Regions from separate parts of the Lysinibacillus sp. GW821-FHT14F06 genome, predicted to be linked through region 1. Evidence: riboswitches for the same ligand, from Rfam matches in the RefSeq annotation. Region 1 holds a riboswitch; each other region holds the start of a gene.
The links. A riboswitch is a leader RNA that binds a small molecule or an ion and turns the genes downstream of it on or off. The one in region 1 is predicted to bind S-adenosylmethionine.
Positions count from the first base shown of each region.

Region 2: it holds a riboswitch for S-adenosylmethionine, as region 1 does, so the genes downstream of both, AC1RNS_RS12315 (O-acetylhomoserine aminocarboxypropyltransferase/cysteine synthase family protein) here and metA (homoserine O-acetyltransferase MetA) in region 1, are expected to answer to the same signal.
Region 3: it holds a riboswitch for S-adenosylmethionine, as region 1 does, so the genes downstream of both, AC1RNS_RS14905 (methionine ABC transporter ATP-binding protein) here and metA (homoserine O-acetyltransferase MetA) in region 1, are expected to answer to the same signal.
Region 4: it holds a riboswitch for S-adenosylmethionine, as region 1 does, so the genes downstream of both, AC1RNS_RS11940 (MetQ/NlpA family ABC transporter substrate-binding protein) here and metA (homoserine O-acetyltransferase MetA) in region 1, are expected to answer to the same signal.

Region 1 is NZ_JBXAPF010000021.1:38,671-42,886, reverse strand. Features, by position in the region: gene AC1RNS_RS17600 (bifunctional cytochrome P450/NADPH--P450 reductase) at 1-426, opposite strand, end outside; gene metA (homoserine O-acetyltransferase MetA) at 826-1,761, opposite strand; SAM riboswitch class I at 1,878-1,988, opposite strand; gene AC1RNS_RS17590 (nucleotide excision repair endonuclease) at 2,182-2,553, shown strand; gene AC1RNS_RS17585 (TrmB family transcriptional regulator) at 2,608-3,390, opposite strand; gene AC1RNS_RS17580 (TSUP family transporter) at 3,516-4,216, shown strand, end outside.
Region 2 is NZ_JBXAPF010000011.1:123,484-127,699, forward strand. Features, by position in the region: gene AC1RNS_RS12310 (hypothetical protein) at 1-116, opposite strand, end outside; gene AC1RNS_RS12315 (O-acetylhomoserine aminocarboxypropyltransferase/cysteine synthase family protein) at 498-1,799, opposite strand; SAM riboswitch class I at 1,918-2,031, opposite strand; gene AC1RNS_RS12320 (glycerol-3-phosphate acyltransferase) at 2,188-2,820, shown strand; gene AC1RNS_RS12325 (DASS family sodium-coupled anion symporter) at 3,017-4,216, shown strand, end outside.
Region 3 is NZ_JBXAPF010000016.1:24,388-28,603, reverse strand. Features, by position in the region: gene AC1RNS_RS14915 (MetQ/NlpA family ABC transporter substrate-binding protein) at 1-848, opposite strand, end outside; gene AC1RNS_RS14910 (methionine ABC transporter permease) at 911-1,579, opposite strand; gene AC1RNS_RS14905 (methionine ABC transporter ATP-binding protein) at 1,569-2,597, opposite strand; SAM riboswitch class I at 2,681-2,784, opposite strand; gene AC1RNS_RS14900 (thioredoxin family protein) at 2,841-3,152, opposite strand; gene AC1RNS_RS14895 (hypothetical protein) at 3,167-3,508, opposite strand; gene gcvH (glycine cleavage system protein GcvH) at 3,673-4,053, opposite strand; gene AC1RNS_RS14885 (arsenate reductase family protein) at 4,135-4,216, opposite strand, start outside.
Region 4 is NZ_JBXAPF010000011.1:34,423-38,638, reverse strand. Features, by position in the region: gene AC1RNS_RS11945 (methionine ABC transporter ATP-binding protein) at 1-1,017, opposite strand, end outside; gene AC1RNS_RS11940 (MetQ/NlpA family ABC transporter substrate-binding protein) at 1,149-1,982, opposite strand; SAM riboswitch class I at 2,071-2,175, opposite strand; gene AC1RNS_RS11935 (PPC domain-containing DNA-binding protein) at 2,398-2,901, shown strand; gene AC1RNS_RS11930 (pyridoxal phosphate-dependent aminotransferase) at 3,362-4,216, opposite strand, start outside.

The DNA.
Region 1 (4,216 bases):
TTCAATTTCCTCCATCGGATTTAAGCGTTCCCATTTTTGTATCAGCTGTGTAGCAATATCCGTCATCATAGAATGATAATCCTTCATAGCCTGTTTACTAAACGTGGGAAGTAGGATATTATGTGCCTTTTGCCAGTTCGGCTCAGTTGTTCTGCTTGTAAACAGGCCATCACCACCAAAAGCACGAACATTTTCTAACTCACTATATATCTGCTTATCAAAACGAGAAACATCACAAACATCAGCTACCAAATCATGACCAGATATTACCAGGCTAGTATAACCTGGTATTTCTAATCGATATATCGGCCCATACTCTTCTGCAAGCTTACAAAGTGATAATGTTGGCTGCTCTTTATCGATTAAAGGCAAATGGCCAAGTGGACCAAATGTTTTTGGTTTTGGAACATCCTCTACACTTATCATCATGAATCCCTTCTTTCAGTAAATTTAAAATGATAGTTAAATCTATCATTTGATAAAATAATATACCACATATGAAGTAGATTCAACTTTTTAGAAATTATCAAAGGGAAGAATGGCAGTATTTGTGAACAATAAGTGAAATAGCTAAAAGCCCAACCTCTCTCACTAATAAGTGGAGACATTGGGCTTTTTGCGGGTTTAAATTTAACTTCTTTCAGCAGAAGTCTCCCGCCTCTAAAGGTGGTGAGATGAATGCGAATTTAAGCTACTTTTCAACGGGTGTCCAAACAACCGCTAAAAGAAGTTAAAGCCTCCGGCGGATGTCACGGAATCGGAAAGGAGTTCTTTGTGTAAGCACAAAGCCGATTCCGGACTCAATTATGTCGAGGCATAATTGATTTAAATATGATATTCAATTTCATCAACGAAATCCCATTCATATGGTGTTTCTTGATAAACATAGTAATTCAGCCAGTTTGAGAATAACAAATGGGTATGGGCACGCCATGTATTAATCGGCTCTTGTGCTGGGTCGTCATTTGGGAAATAGTTCACTGGCACAGCAATGTCTAACCCTTTTGAAACATCTCGGCTATATTCATCTGCTAAAGTTGTCGCATCATATTCAAGATGACCTGTAATCATAATGTTTTTATTATCCTTGGACTGCACAATAAATACACCTGCATCCTCTGAATAGGATAGTAAACGTAAATCAGGATGATTGCGTACTTCATCTATAGAAACAGATGTATAACGAGAATGTGGTGCAGTAAATAAATCACTAAAACCTCGCACTAAGTCCACTGTTAAATCTGTAATAACATGCGAGTAAACACCAGAGCATTTTGCTGGAAGTTCAACCTTCCCGATCCCATAATGATGATATAAGGCAGCCTGTGCCCCCCAACATATATGTAGAATCGATGTCACATTTTTCTTAGACCAATCCATAATTTGTGAGATTTCCTGCCAGTAATTCACTTCTTCAAAAGCCATTTTCTCAACAGGAGCACCTGTAATAATCATTCCATCAAAGCGGCGATGACGAATTTGTTGGAATGTCGTGTAAAATAACTGTAAATGTGATTTACTAACATTTTTTGATTCATGTGTTGCTGTATTTAAAAATGTAATATTGACTTGCAGTGGCGTATTCCCTAGTAAGCGCAGTAACTGAAGCTCTGTTTTCTCTTTTTCAGGCATTAAGTTGAAAATCAATATATTTAATGGACGAATTTGTTGTGTTTTCGCACGATCCTCTTCCATCACGAAGATTTTTTCCTCTCGTAAATGTTCTCCAGCTGGTAAGTTTTTTGGAATATTAATTGGCATCTTGCATTCCCCTCTCTTTTAATTCACTCTTAATGTTTACAATGACACTTTTTATGAAATTAAAAAATCCCCCTCATTCCATGCGAGATAGAATGAGAAGGGATTTACCACGTTCACTCTTATCTCTCAAAGGAACAAACCTTTGCTGGAATTAGCACCTTTCTAACATTTGTTAGAGGTTGCTGAAGCGTCATCGGGCCAAATCCCTCAGCTTCTCTTGATAAGATTATTTAATTAAAATGAATTGTAACATGAACTATTAAGAATATCAATAAAACATAGAATATTTTGTCATTACTATGCATGTTTAGCTAAATTTTGATGAACACTAATCATCATAATAACATATGAAATTTTATGGTAAACATGCTGTAATTATGTTACCATATACCTTTAGTAACAGAGAGGAACGTGAATAGCTTGATTAAAATTGAATTTCCTAAACCAGATTTAGTGATTCGCCAGCGTGAGCAAGATTTAAAGCCTGGTGATGTACCAATTACACCATACCATGGTTTTATTGACTTCCATAAAATCACACGAGACAAAGGTGGCATTTTCTTATTTTACAATGAGAAAAATGAGCTTTTATTTGTCGGTAAAGCGCGTAAAATTCGTCAGCGTATAAAAAAGCATTTTGAAGACAATGTATCGCCTATGAAAAATCATCGTCAAGAAATTTTCAAAATTGAAGTTTATGAAATAGAGGATCCAATGGAACGTGAAATTTACGAAACGTATGCCATTAATGTTTTCCGCTCTAAATATAATGTTGATAAAGTATTTTATTAAAAAAGAATCTGCTTGCCTCTTAAGTATTACAAAGGCAAGCAGATTCTTTATTTTCTACTCTACAAAAAATGCTTTACGTTCTTTAGTAATCCATTCCTCAAGCTCATGATCATCTCGTCTTAATAGACGATTAATAAGGACATCATGCCATATATAATCTTCTAATAAACAAATGTGAACCGGATCATTCGTAATAAAAGCGGTTTCAAGATTTGAAGGAGAATGTCCATAAATCATCTCTTGACCATCTATAGACAAGATAAACCAGTGCGGTGTAGAAGATTTTTTCGTATAATATGTCATTCGATGCATATCGATGGATGACACAGGTTCATGCACATATAGTGTAATACCGTGAACAGGAACTTGTTCAGCCACCAATAAAATATCCTCTCTCAATGCTTCATACATCTCTTCCCACATAGAAAGAAGTACCTTTTTCTCCGCTTTCTTTAATAATGACTGACAGTAATTAATAATTGTCTCCTTCCCTTTTAACATTAACACTTTAGGCTCCGCTTCCTGCTCCTTAGTTTCTAATTTTTCTAATTGGTCACTAATTGACGTAAAATTCGATTGCCAGCGCTGTTGAATTTGCTGTAAAAACATAGCAACAGGAATGGAAGAATAAGTTGTTTGATCAGCAGCCTCCTCTTTCAGCACTAATCCTTTTTCAACGAGCACATCCAGTATGTCATAAACTCTTGCTCGAGGAATACCAGAGTTTTTGCTGACCTGATAAGCACTAATATGGCTCTTTTGGACAAGTGCCGTATAGGCCTTTGCTTCATATTCTGTAAATCCTAGCTCTTTTAATTGGGCGAGTAATTCATCCATCCAATCCCTCCATTTCCTTTATTATAGAATAATTTGATGAATAGAAGCTAATGAAAAAAATAGTCTTTACAGCGAAATAAAAATTAGTTACTATTTCAGTAGTAACTATCTAATGAGGTGTCAACATGCTTTTTGAAGTAGATGTAAATGTAGTAATTTTATTGATTGCGTTTGGGTTTCTCGCAGCCTTTGTAGACTCTGTGGTTGGTGGTGGTGGCTTAATCTCATTACCTGCTCTTTTGTTTGCGGGTTTAAATCCTGCAGCAGCCGTTGCAACCAATAAGTTAGCGGGTACTATGGGTTCTTTAACCTCTACGATTTCCTTTTATCGTTCAGGACAGTTAGACATTCGTTCTGTCATAAAATACTTTCCACTAGCCTTTGTTGGATCGTTATTTGGCGCATGGACTGTACATTTAATCAATCCCTCGCTACTCAAACCAATCATGCTCATAATGCTAGCAGGAGTAGCAGTTTATACGATTTTTAAAAAGGATTGGGGCTCTGTATCTGCTGTTAAAACATTATCTCCTTTACACTTGGCTTTATTTATGTTTTTGCTATTTAGTATTGGGTTTTATGATGGGTTTCTTGGTCCAGGTACTGGATCATTCTTAATCTTTAGCTTTTTACTTGTTGGCTTTGATTTTTTAAAGGCTGCAGGAAATGCAAAGTTTTTAAATTTAGCAAGTAATTTTGCGGGTCTTTTAATGTTCGTCTACTTAGGACATGTTCATTTTGCCTATGGTTTCATAATGGGCATCGCTCAAATTGCTGGTGCAATGGTAGGTTCACGTGTAGCCATTAAAAAAGGTAGCGGTTTTGT
Region 2 (4,216 bases), on a different contig from region 1:
CTTTCAACTGATGCCAGTATGTTTTGAATGGACATGTTGTTCACAAACACATGACCTTCATTTAGTTCGTAAATAAGATAAGATGCAATGTTTTGTGCACTATAAACATTTCCCATTTAAAACACTCCTTTATCATCAGTTTTTTAGTGAGAGTAGCTGCTGGCTTGGCAGCTACTCATATATATTTCAAAAGTGGGGGAGCACTTATGAAAACGAATGGAATCATAGTATCATTTGGAGCACCTAACCGATCAAAAAGTCAGTGCTGGAAATTGGTTCTAGGTTGGTAGCCTTTCGAACGCTTAACTTATTTCCTAGTATACAACATGGTTTTATCTAAGTCAATAATACTTATAAAATTACTAGGTATTATTTATAAAAAATTTCAGATAATTTATCAAATGAGATAAGTGCTTGATGTAGCAACGTTTTACGCATTACCAAATGAGGCTTATCGAATGAGAAAATACGTAAACGCCACAACATTAGCCGATATTTTATGCTTCAACCTTTTGTTGTGAAGCTGTTACTTGCTCAATAGCTTGTTCTAAATCTGCAATAATATCCTCTACTGCCTCTAAACCGATTGATAAGCGAATGAGCGACTCGGTTACGCCAGTTTGAATTAGCTCTTCTGCTGATAGTTGCTGATGTGTAGTAGAAGCTGGATGAATTATTAATGATTTAGCATCCCCTACATTAGCTACGTGGGAGAATAATTTCACACTATCGATTAATTTACGCCCTGCTTCACGTCCACCTTTAATGCCAAATGTAAGCACAGAACCGAAGCCATTTCTTAAATATTTTTTAGCTAAATCATGTGTAGGAAAATCTTCTAAGCCATTATAATTTACATATTCCACAGATGGGTGGTTTCGTAAATATTCAGCTACTGCTAAAGCATTTTCGTTATGTTTAGGGATACGCAAATGAAGCGTTTCTAAACCTTGTAATAAATTAAATGCTGCATCAGCACTTAATGTTGGTCCGAAGTCACGTAGTAATTGTACACGCAGTTTTGTAGCAAATGCAGCTGCTGCTGTGTCTATACCATATCTGATACCATGATAGGAAGCATCTGGCTCAGTGAATCCTGGGAAACGACCACGAGTCCAATCAAATTTCCCTGCATCAACGACAACGCCACCTAAAGTTGTTCCATGTCCACCAATCCATTTTGTTGCGGAGTGAACAACGATATCGGCACCGAAGTCAATTGGTGTAGAGCCATATGGTGAAGCAAATGTACTATCAATAATTAATGGTAAGCCGCTTTCATGTGCAATATTAGCCACTGCTTCAATGTCCAGTACTTTTAAACTTGGGTTACCGTAAATTTCAGCGAATACTGCTTTTGTTTTATCAGTGATTGCTGCTTTGAAGTTCTCAGGATTTGTTTCATCTACAAAAATTGTTTTAATACCATAGTTTGGTAGTGTGTTAGCAAATAAGTTATAAGTACCACCATATAAAGAGCTAGCTGCAACAATTTCATCCCCTGCACCTGCAAGATTTAATATTGAAAATGCTATTGCTGCTGCACCAGATGAAAGTGCTACTGCTGCAGTACCGCCTTCTAATAAAGCGACACGCTTTTCAAATACATCTACAGTTGGGTTCGTAATACGCGTGTAAATATTACCAGCTTCCTCTAAGGCAAAAAGACGTTGCGCATGGGCAGTGTCTTTAAACACAAAAGCTGTTGAGCGATATACGGGTACGGTACGAGATCCTGTTACTGGGTCTGGCTCTTGGCCACCATGTAACAGCAATGTTTCTGGTTTAAAATTTGTCATTATATACCTCCAAGTGGTTATTTTTTTACGATGGTACCGGAGATGAGGAGGATTTTTTCAGTAGAAAAACAAAAACCCCCTTCAGCTAAGAAGAGGGTTGCGGTTGCAAGTTTTCCTCCCCTTATCTGCCAGATCCAAGTAAGAATCTGTAGGAATTAGCACCTTAGCAAGTATGTCACTTACTGGTTGCCGGGCATCATAGGGCCTATCCCTCCGCCGCTCTTGATAAGAGTATTGAGATTCAATTTCCATCGTTGTTACACAGTATAAACATAGACTTTTTTTCTGTCAATACTAAAATTTTATTTTTTCCGAAACTTCAGTCTGCTTCTTTACGTAATATGAACGCATACACTATTTTAATATTTATTTAGAAAGGAGGATTTTCATGATCAAAACCATCATTCTATTTATTATTGTTGGTTATTTTATCGGCTGTCTTCATGGCTCTAAAGTGGCTCAGTTTTTATCCGGTGTAGATTTAAAAAAGACTGGTCATGGGAATGCAGGTGCATCCAATGCAACCCTTTCCCTAGGATGGAAATATGGGGTATTAGTAGCGATTATCGATATTGGTAAAGGTGTATTAGCGATTATCGGCGCACATTTCTATCTAGCAGATGCAACACATTACACAGAGGTACAGGTTTGGCTCTTCATCTATCTCATAGCAGCAGGTGTCATTCTAGGTCATAATTTTCCATTTCATATGGGCTTTAATGGCGGTAAAGGTACAGCCTCCATCATAGGAATCTTGCTTGCTGTTGATTGGAAAATTGGTTTATTTGCACTTATTTTATTTGTCATTTTATCTTTTGCAACAAACTATTTAATCGTTGGCGTTTTAGAGTTTTATCTTGTTTTTTGTACAGCAACTTTTTTATGGATTCCTGGGATAGGTCCAACGATCATTGCTTTGCTACTTTTTGGAATAGCTATCATTTTGCATATAGAAAATATTAAACGATTAGTCAAAGGAACAGAGCCTAAAGTAACTTCAGCTTTTAAGAAAAAGAAATAATAATTTTTTGGATGTTTTTGTCTTTTCTATGACCATATATTTTCTCTTTATTTACTATTAATGCTGTAAAAAAAGAGTATTTCACATATTAATTTTTTCTCCAGTAAATAGACAAATTATTTTCTTAATAAAACATTTTACTGACCGATGTTATAGACAATAATCGTCATATTTATTGTAGAAAGGATGAGAAAATATGTCTACACTTCAACAAGAAGCAGCAAAACGTAATTTGAAGCCACTTTGGATTGGTTTAGCCTTTGCTTCATTAATCATCATTATTTTTTTACCTAATAGCGGCGATTTACCTGTTGCGGGTCAACGGGCTTTAGCCATCTTAGCTTTCGCAGTCATCCTTTGGGTAACGGAAGCAGTTTCATATCCTGTCAGCTCTGCCATGATTATCGCACTCGTAACTGTTTTACTAGGACTTGCTCCGTCAATAGACGATCCAACAACAGAATTAGGAACAGCAGGTGCCTTAAAACTAGCTTTAAGTGGATTTAGTAATTCTGCAGTCGCCCTAGTAGCCGCAGCTCTATTTTTAGCAGCAGCGATGCAAATTACCAACTTACATAAACGACTTGCCCTATGGATACTTTCGCTTGTAGGGACTAAAACAAAAGCAATCGTTTTTGGGGCCATTTTAGTATCTATAGCACTCGCATTTTTTGTTCCTTCTGCTACAGCTCGTGCCGGAGCAGTGGTCCCAATACTACTTGGAATGGTCGCTGCATTTGGTTTGCCTCGTGATAGCCGACTCGCTGCCTTACTTGTCATTACCTCAGTACAGGCCGTCTCCATTTGGAATATTGGGATTAAGACAGCAGCCGCTCAAAATATGGTCGCTTTAAATTTTATTCAAGAACAATTTAATGTGGATATTTCTTGGGGTACCTGGTTACTCTACGCAGCCCCCTTCTCGATTATCATGTCTATAGCTTTATTTTTCATTATGATTTCTCTGATTAAGCCTGAAACTAATAACATAGAAGGCGGTAAAGAGGTAATCAAAAAGCAGCTTGCAGAACTAGGCCCATTAAAAGCTCCAGAAATTCGTTTAATCATTACGTCAATGATTTTACTATTTTTCTGGGCAACTGAGGGCAAGCTACACCCATTCGACACAACAACAGTCACAATTATTGCCATCGCTATTCTATTAATGCCCAAAATTGGTGTTTATACTTGGAAGGAAGTTGAGCCTCATATTCCTTGGGGGACAATTATCGTCTTTGCGGTAGGTATTATGCTAGGCACAGTTTTATTGAATACGAAAGGTGCATCATGGTTATCTGACAAGGTGTTTGGTTCACTTGGTCTAGATACTATGCCGATACTAGCAACAATCGCATTGGTTACACTATTTAATATTCTTATTCACTTAGGTTTTGCC
Region 3 (4,216 bases), on a different contig from region 1:
GGTACAACTGAACCTTTCCATTCTTCAAGGATGAAGTCTTGGATTTCTTTTGATGTTAGCACTTCTAATAATTTTTTAATCTCTTTCTTTGTTTCATCGCCCGCACGAACAGCAATAATATTCACATATGGAGACTCTTTATCTTCAAGAGCAATTGAATCATTCACTGGATTTAAGCCATTATCGATAGCAAAGTTAGAATTAATTAGTACTGCGTCACCTTCATTATTTTCGTACATTTGCACAAGCATTTCAGGTGCTGTATTAGCATCGAATTTAAAGTTTTTAGGGTTTTCAGCGATATCTTTAATTTCTGCTGCTGTTTTATCAATACCATCTTTTAGTTTAATTAAGCCTTTTGCTTCTAATAATGAAAGCATACGACCGTGGTCTGCAACTGAGCTAGAAAGTAAAATTGTTGCGCCCTCTGGTAGCTCATCAAGTGATTTATATTTTTTAGAGTAGATGCCGATTGGTTCGATGTGAACACCGCCTGCATTGACGAAATCATAACCATTATCTTTAATTTGAAGCTCTAAATAAGGAATATGTTGGAAATAGTTAGCATCAAGTGTTTTAGAGTCTAAATCTTGGTTTGGTAATACATAATCTGTATACGTTTCAATTTTAAGATCAATACCTTCTTTAGCTAAAATCGGTTTTGCTTTTTCTAAAATTACTGCGTGTGGTGTATTAGAAGCACCTACAGTTAATGTCACATTTTCTTTACTATCTGTTTTATCTTCTGTTGATGCACCTGAGCTCGCATCATCTTTTTTACCAGCACCGCAAGCAGCTAAAGCTAGTACTAATACTGATAAGAATAATCCTGCTAATAACTTTTTCATTTTATTACACTCCCTTTTATGTTGTTCAAAAATATGTTAACGGTAGGAAACCGAAATAACCTTTAACGTTTATCTGTTTTAGCTGTAATCATATCGCCGATCCATTGAATAATAAATACAACTACTAAGATTAGAATAGTTGCCATTAATGTCACATCTGAGCGATTACGCTGGAAGCCGTCCAAGAAGGCTAAGTTTCCTAACCCGCCTGCACCAATAATTCCAGCCATTGCTGTATACCCAACAAGCGCTACAGCCGTTACAGTAATACCTGAAATAAGCGCAGGTAATGATTCTGGAATTAACACTTTCCATATAATAGTAGATGTTTTGGCACCCATGGAACGAGCCGCCTCGATTACCCCTTTATCAATTTCACGTAATGCAATTAATACCATACGTGCATAGAATGGTGCAGCACCAATAATTAATGCTGGTAACGCAGCATTGGCTCCACGGATTGTGCCGAGCATGAATTTCGTAAAAGGAATTAATAAAATAATTAACACGATAAATGGAATCGAACGGAAAATATTTACGAGTGATCCTGTTAAGAAATTAACAATCTTATTAGCCCAAAGTTGATGTGGACTTGTTAAAAATAATACGATTCCAATTACTAATCCAAGAATGAATGTAACTACGGTTGAAATAGCTGTCATATATAGCGTTTCATAGGTAGCAGCCCACATTCGCTCCCAGTCGACATTCGGAAAGAGATTAGTTAGCATTTTCAATCACCTCCGTTTGTACTTCGACTGTATTTAAGTAACCTAGTGCATCGGCAACATTTGCCTCAGTACCATCAATTTGCACAATAAGTGTACCGTAAGCACCGTTTTTCGTTTGAGAGATATTACCATGTACAATACTGACCTCTACATCAAAGTGCTTGACGAGGTGTGAAATAACGGGCTGTTCTGTTTTTTCGCCGACAAAAATTAGCTTAACAAGTTGTCCAGTTGGATAATTTGCTTTTATTTGAGCAACCGTCTCCTGTGTTTCCTTTGTATCTGTAATTTGAGACACAAATTTTTTCGTAATAGCAGCTTGTGGTGCTTGGAATACTTGTAATACCTCACCACGTTCTACTATTTCGCCAGCCTCCATTACTGCTACACGATGACAGATTTTACGAATAACGTGCATTTCATGTGTGATTAATACAATTGTTAATCCTATACGCTCGTTAATATCAACAAGTAAATCCAAAATTGCATCCGTAGTCTCTGGATCGAGTGCTGAGGTTGCCTCATCACATAATAAAACCTCTGGATTATTGGCAAGTGCTCGAGCAATGCCGACACGTTGCTTTTGGCCGCCTGATAGCTGTGATGGATACGCCTGATCACGACCATCTAAACCAACAAGGGTAATCAATTCTTTCACACGTGCATCACGCTGTGCCTTTGAAACACCTGCGATTTCTAGTGGAAAAGCGATATTTTCAGCGACCGTTCTAGACCATAGTAGATTAAAATGCTGGAAAATCATACTTACCTTTTGTCTAGCATCTCTTAGCTTTTGCCCCTTTATAGATGAAAACTCTTGATTGTTAACCGTCACCCTACCAGATGTAGGCTTTTCTAAACCGTTCAATAAACGAATCATTGTACTTTTACCAGCGCCACTATAGCCGATAATGCCAAATATTTCACCTTTATTAATGGCAAGGTTTACGTCTTTGACTGCTGTTAATTCGCCATTTGCGGTTTTGTATTTCTTCGTAATATTTTGAAGCTGGATCATAGCGAATACTCCTTTTCTCATATAGAAAACCCCTTCACTCACAGACAAGTAGAAGGGGTCACGTATTTATACGCTCAACCGTTCTCTCATCTTTCAAAGATAAATCTTTGGGTGATTTGGCACCTTTTCACTTTGTGATGGTTGCCGGGCTTCATAGGGCACTTCCCTCCGCCACTCTTCATAAGAGCTCGATATATTTAATGTTTTAGTAATATATTTGTTACTTTACCATGCTAGCAAACTTCAGTCAATTGATTTTTTTAACAATTCGTATAAAAATGGTACGGATTGAAATGCATAGATTTTTTCTGTCACTTTTCCGCCATCACAGACGAGTAGACATGGTACACTCTCGATTTCGTAATCTAAAGCAATCTCCTCGACAAAATTTAAATTCGCTTTGCCGATTTGAAGCCTTGGCAGTAATTGCTCAATAATCATCATCATTTTCGATGCAACTGCACATGTACCACACATAGGTGTATATAAATAAAAGGCAGCTCTTTCACCCGACTGGACAGCCGCGACCCACTGCTCTTTTGACCATTCTTCCATTTTTTCACGCAACCTTACAAAATAAATTGATTATGGATTGAGAAATGTGCTCGTAGCAATATCATTGCTAATACCTTTCTCGGAGTTGTCTCGACTTCTTTATACGTTGGCATTGTACGTAAATGCTCTGCCTCTGGATAATGTCTGTCCATTAATGCCCGCAGCTTATCACCTGATGGATCTGCATCAAAAAATGTATAAAGCTCACAGCCTTCATATGGATCAAGCAGAACTTCTAATTGATGCACACCAATTGTACCATTCGTACAAAGTATTGTGACATCTTCACTTAAAATAGGTTCAATTTGAAGCTTATCCGAACGGCCTTCAACAATTAAGCATTTTCCCTCGAACATCACGCCACCCCCATTAGACATATCCCTTTTCCTTATAATCATTATATCAATTAAGTACTAATGATGGTAATGTTAGACACCCATTAAAAAGCGACTATCTTACCAGCCTTGAAGATAATAAAAAACGTCGGTGAATGCCCGACGTTTTTCTATTATGGCTTGTCTTATTCAGCGATCATTTCTTCGTATTGCTCTGCTGTCATAAGCTTTTCAACTTCTGCTGCATCAGCAGGCTCAACAACGATCATCCAAGCTTTTTCATATGGTGATTCATTAACGAATTCTGGGCTATCTTCTAAATCTGCATTTACTTCAACTACTTTACCTGAGATTGGTGCATATAATTCAGAAACAGTTTTCACTGATTCTACGCTACCAAATGGATCGTCTGTTTTGATTTCATCGCCAACTTGTGGAAGCTCAACGAAAACGATATCTCCTAATTCAGATTGTGCGAAGTGTGTAATACCGATACGTACTTTTCCATCTTCTACTTTTACCCATTCATGTTCTTCAGAGTATCGTAAGTCTTTAGGTGTGCTCATGCAAAAAACCCCTCCATAAATATGTAATATATTCACTTTCAGTTTGCCATACTTCCCCTATAAAAACAAGGATAATTACGGCTATTTCCAAGCTTGCTCAAAATCAGATTCTTTAAACCCTAAAGTTACTTTTTTTCCATCAGTAACGATTGGACGTTTGATT
Region 4 (4,216 bases), on a different contig from region 1:
TTGGTCGCCTCCTAATTCTTCTACGGCTACGCCATTTTCTGTGAAATACGTTAATGCCTTTTGTACAATATGCGTTTCACCATTTAAATGAACGACGATATTTCCGACGATGCCATTTTTTAATTCAATAATATTGGCAGTTAAAATATTTGGCTGAACATCGTAAACTTTGCTGACCTCTGCCAATAACGGTTTTCCAGTACTTTCGCCGAGAAATGTTAGACGAATAACACTCCCTGAAACATTGAGCTGCTGAATAAGGGAAAGAGATAGATTGCGCTGTGAAATCGTGCTCAAGAACTTTCTCGTTGTTGGATGCTGTGGCTTCGCAAAAAGATCAATAGCTGAACCATATTCCACAACTTTCCCTGCTTCAAGAACAGATACGTCATCGCAGATTTTTTGTATGACATTCATTTCATGCGTAATAAGTAATATAGTAATGCCCAGCTCACGATTAATTTTCAATAGTAGTTCAAGAATGGCTTCTGTTGTTTCTGGATCAAGTGCACTAGTCGCTTCATCACTTAGTAAGATTTCAGGTTCTTGTGCCAACGCACGTGCAATAGCAACACGTTGTTTTTGACCACCTGAAAGCTGACTTGGAAAGCTCTCTAATTTTTCTGTTAAGCCAACAATTTCAGCATATTTCGCCACACGATTTTTCACTTCGGTATCGTTATAGCCAAGTAGCTTTAATGGGACAGCTATATTGTTATAAACGGTTGCTGTTTTTAAGAGATTAAAATGCTGAAAAATCATCCCGATTTTTTGACGAGTCTTACGAAGATCATTAAGGGAAAGGGAAGTAATATCCACATTGTTGATCCAAACTTTTCCTGCAGTTGGGCGTTCCAATAGGTTAACACAGCGAATAAGTGTGCTTTTACCTGCACCACTATAGCCAATGACTCCATGAATTTCACCTTTTTTAACATGAAGGTTAATCCCATCAACTGCTCTGACAATACCTTTTTTTGTTTTAAATTCTTTGGATATATTTTTTAACCGAATCATATGGATGTCTCCTTTCTAAAAAGCAAGAATCTGCTCGCTTTCCCAGAGGAGTCTCGCAGATTCTCTATTTTATCCTGCATTTAAACTAATAATCTGTGGAAAATCCCTGCTGATTAAAGTTTCACTACTGTTTACCAGCTTGCAATGACAGATCCTTTAAATTCATCTTCAATAAATTTACGTACTTCATCAGATTGATAAGCTTCAACGAATTTTTTAATGGTTGGATCGTTCTCATTTTCGGCACGTACTACAATATAGTTTACATAAGGAGAGTCAGTAGATTCTAAAAGGATAGAATCCTCTTTAGGATTAATGCCAGCCTCAAGCGCAAAGTTTGTATTAATAGCCGCTACATCAACCTCACTAAGCTGCTTTGGAATTTGTGCAGCCTCTAACTCTATGAATTTTAAATTTTTCTTGTTTTCCTCAACATCACGGATAGACGCTGTTAGGCCAGCACCTTCTTTTAATTTAATAAAGCCAGCCTCTTGCAGGACGAACAGCGCACGAGCACCGTTTGTTGGATCATTTGGTAAACCAAATGTTGCACCGTCCGGTATTTCATCAAAAGATTTATATTTTTCAGAGTAAACACCCATTGGATTCAGAATAGTTTTTCCTACTGGTACTAAGTCTGTATCATGATCTTTATTAAATGTATCTAAGAAAGGCTTGTGCTGATAGCTGTTTGCATCAAGATCACCTTCAGCTAATGAAGTATTAGGCAAAACATAGTCAGAGAAGGATTTAAGCTCTACTTCCAAGCCTTTTTCCTTTGCCACTTTAGCTGCAATCTCTGCAATTTGTTCATGTGGACCAGAAGTGACACCTACTACGATCTTATTTTCATCAATAGCCTTACCTTGATCGCCTTTACTATCTTCTTTTGTACCACAGCCTACTAATGCTGCTGCTAATGTAAAACCTGCTAAGCCTAATAAAAATTTGTTTCGTTTCTTCATGAAAATGACCTCCAAAGTTTGTTGTATCGATTTTTAAAAATAAAAAAACTCTCTTATAAACTAAGAGAGGCTCATGAAAAAACGTCCTCTCTTATCTATCAAACGATGATCGTTTGCAGGATTTAGCACCTTCCTTTAAAAAGGAGGTTGCCGAGCTTCATAGGGCCAGTCCCTCAGCTACTCTTGATAAGAGATATATAGTATTTTTATAAATCCGATAGAACTAATATAAATTATAGGTTATTATTAGTCAATAAATATTTTAATTTTTTATTTAATTTTGATTTAATGGATGTTTGTATGTCCGCTGAATCAGGTAAAGCCCCAGAGGATGTCATGAATTTTATAGAGGAACTTATCAAGTGAGCTATATTTGGTAACGATAATAAATGTATAAGCAAAAAGAGGTGTATAGATGTCTATAAGAGTAAATTATGGAGTTGGAGCATTTGGAAAAGTGATTAGTGCTCGTATTTTAATGGGAACTGATATTATCGAGGGTATAGAGGCTATCTGTCAAGAGAACGATATTGAGTCGGCTACCCTTGTTAGCTGTATTGGCAGTTTTCAAAAAAGTAGTTTTGTTTATTTAGTACCGGATGAGACATCTAAAATCAATGTCCGTTTCTGTGAAGTGGTTAAAAAAGAGGGCCCGCTTGAATTTATTCAAGGTGCTGGTGTTGTGTGTAAACGTGATGGGGAATATGAGACACATCTTCATGGATCAATGAGTGATCAATGGGGCCAAGTATCGGGAGGACATTTGGTGAAGGGGGGGAATATTGTGATTACAGCCGATATCGTTTTAGCAGAGGTACAGGGCATTCAGCATATTCGCCAATTTGATGATGAAACAGGACATGTTCAATTTTATCCCTTAGAAAAAGACTTACAGAGTCCAAGAAAGATTGAGAAATGAAAAAACTGTTCTATGGCATTGCTGTAGAACAGTTTTTTTAATTTGATTATATCAATTATTCCTCGGCATAATTGCGTCCAGAATCGGCTTTGTGCTAAGGCCAGCGTGATGCAGGCAGTTAGCCGTTATCGCATGGATGCGATACATCCTTTATTAACTCCTTTTCGATTCTGTGACATCCGCCAGAGGCTTTGGGCCAACAGATGTTTTTTGTGCGAAAGCATAGTGCTAACGCAGCGGCAGCAACATGATGTTGGTCTCAAGTCGTGTGTTGTTGCTGCTGTCGCTTCGCTTTCGCACAGATAAAACCGTGTTGCTGTCGCTTCGCTTTCGCACAGATAAATTGCCATAGGACGTGGAGTTCTTAGACTGAGTTCCTCTATTTCAGCGGGTGTTTGGACACCTCTGAAAAGTAGCTTAAATTCGCATTCATCTCACCACCTATAGAGGTGGGAGACTTCTACTGAAAGAAGTTAAATAAATTTAATTGTTCGATTCGATTTATGGCTTCACGTAAACGCTCTTCGCTTACAAGTAAGCCAACGCGGACATAGCCCTCACCATATTGTCCAAAGCCATTTCCTGCTGCTACAGCAATATCTGCCTTGTCGAGTAAGAGATCTGCAAATTGTTCACTTGTATAGCCTACTGGAACGGGGAGCCATGCAAAAAAAGAGCCCTTAGGTGCAGTTACATGCCAGCCAATACGCTGAGCCTCTTCGATTAGGACATTTCGTCGACGTTCATAAGTGGCTCTGAGCTCGTCTGCACATTCCTGTGATGCTGAGAGTGCAATCGCCGCTGCTTGTTGTACAGCAGGGAATTGACTGCAAAAAAGGTGATCTTGTATTAGATTGATAGCAGCAATAATATCAGCATTCCCAACTGCAAAGCCAATGCGCCACCCTGCCATATTGTATGTTTTGGATAGTGTATACATTTCAATTCCAACATCTTTAGCACCATCTGCCTGTAGGAAGCTAACAGGTTTGTTTCCATCAAATCCAATTGCCCCATAGGCAAAATCATGTGAAACGATGATATTATGCTCTTTTGCAAAGCGAACGGTTTCCTCGAAAAATTCATTTGTTGCAGTACCACCAGTTGGATTATTAGGGTAATTCAGATATAGAAGTTTCGCCTGTTCTTTTATACTATCAGATAAAGCTGTGTAATCGGGAAGGAAGCTATTCTCTGCAAAAAGTGGCAGTACTTCAACATTTACATCCCCTAATACAACCCCTGATAAGTAATCAGGATAGCCAGGATCGGGTAATAGCATTGTATCCCCAGGATTTAATATAGCTAAAGGTAA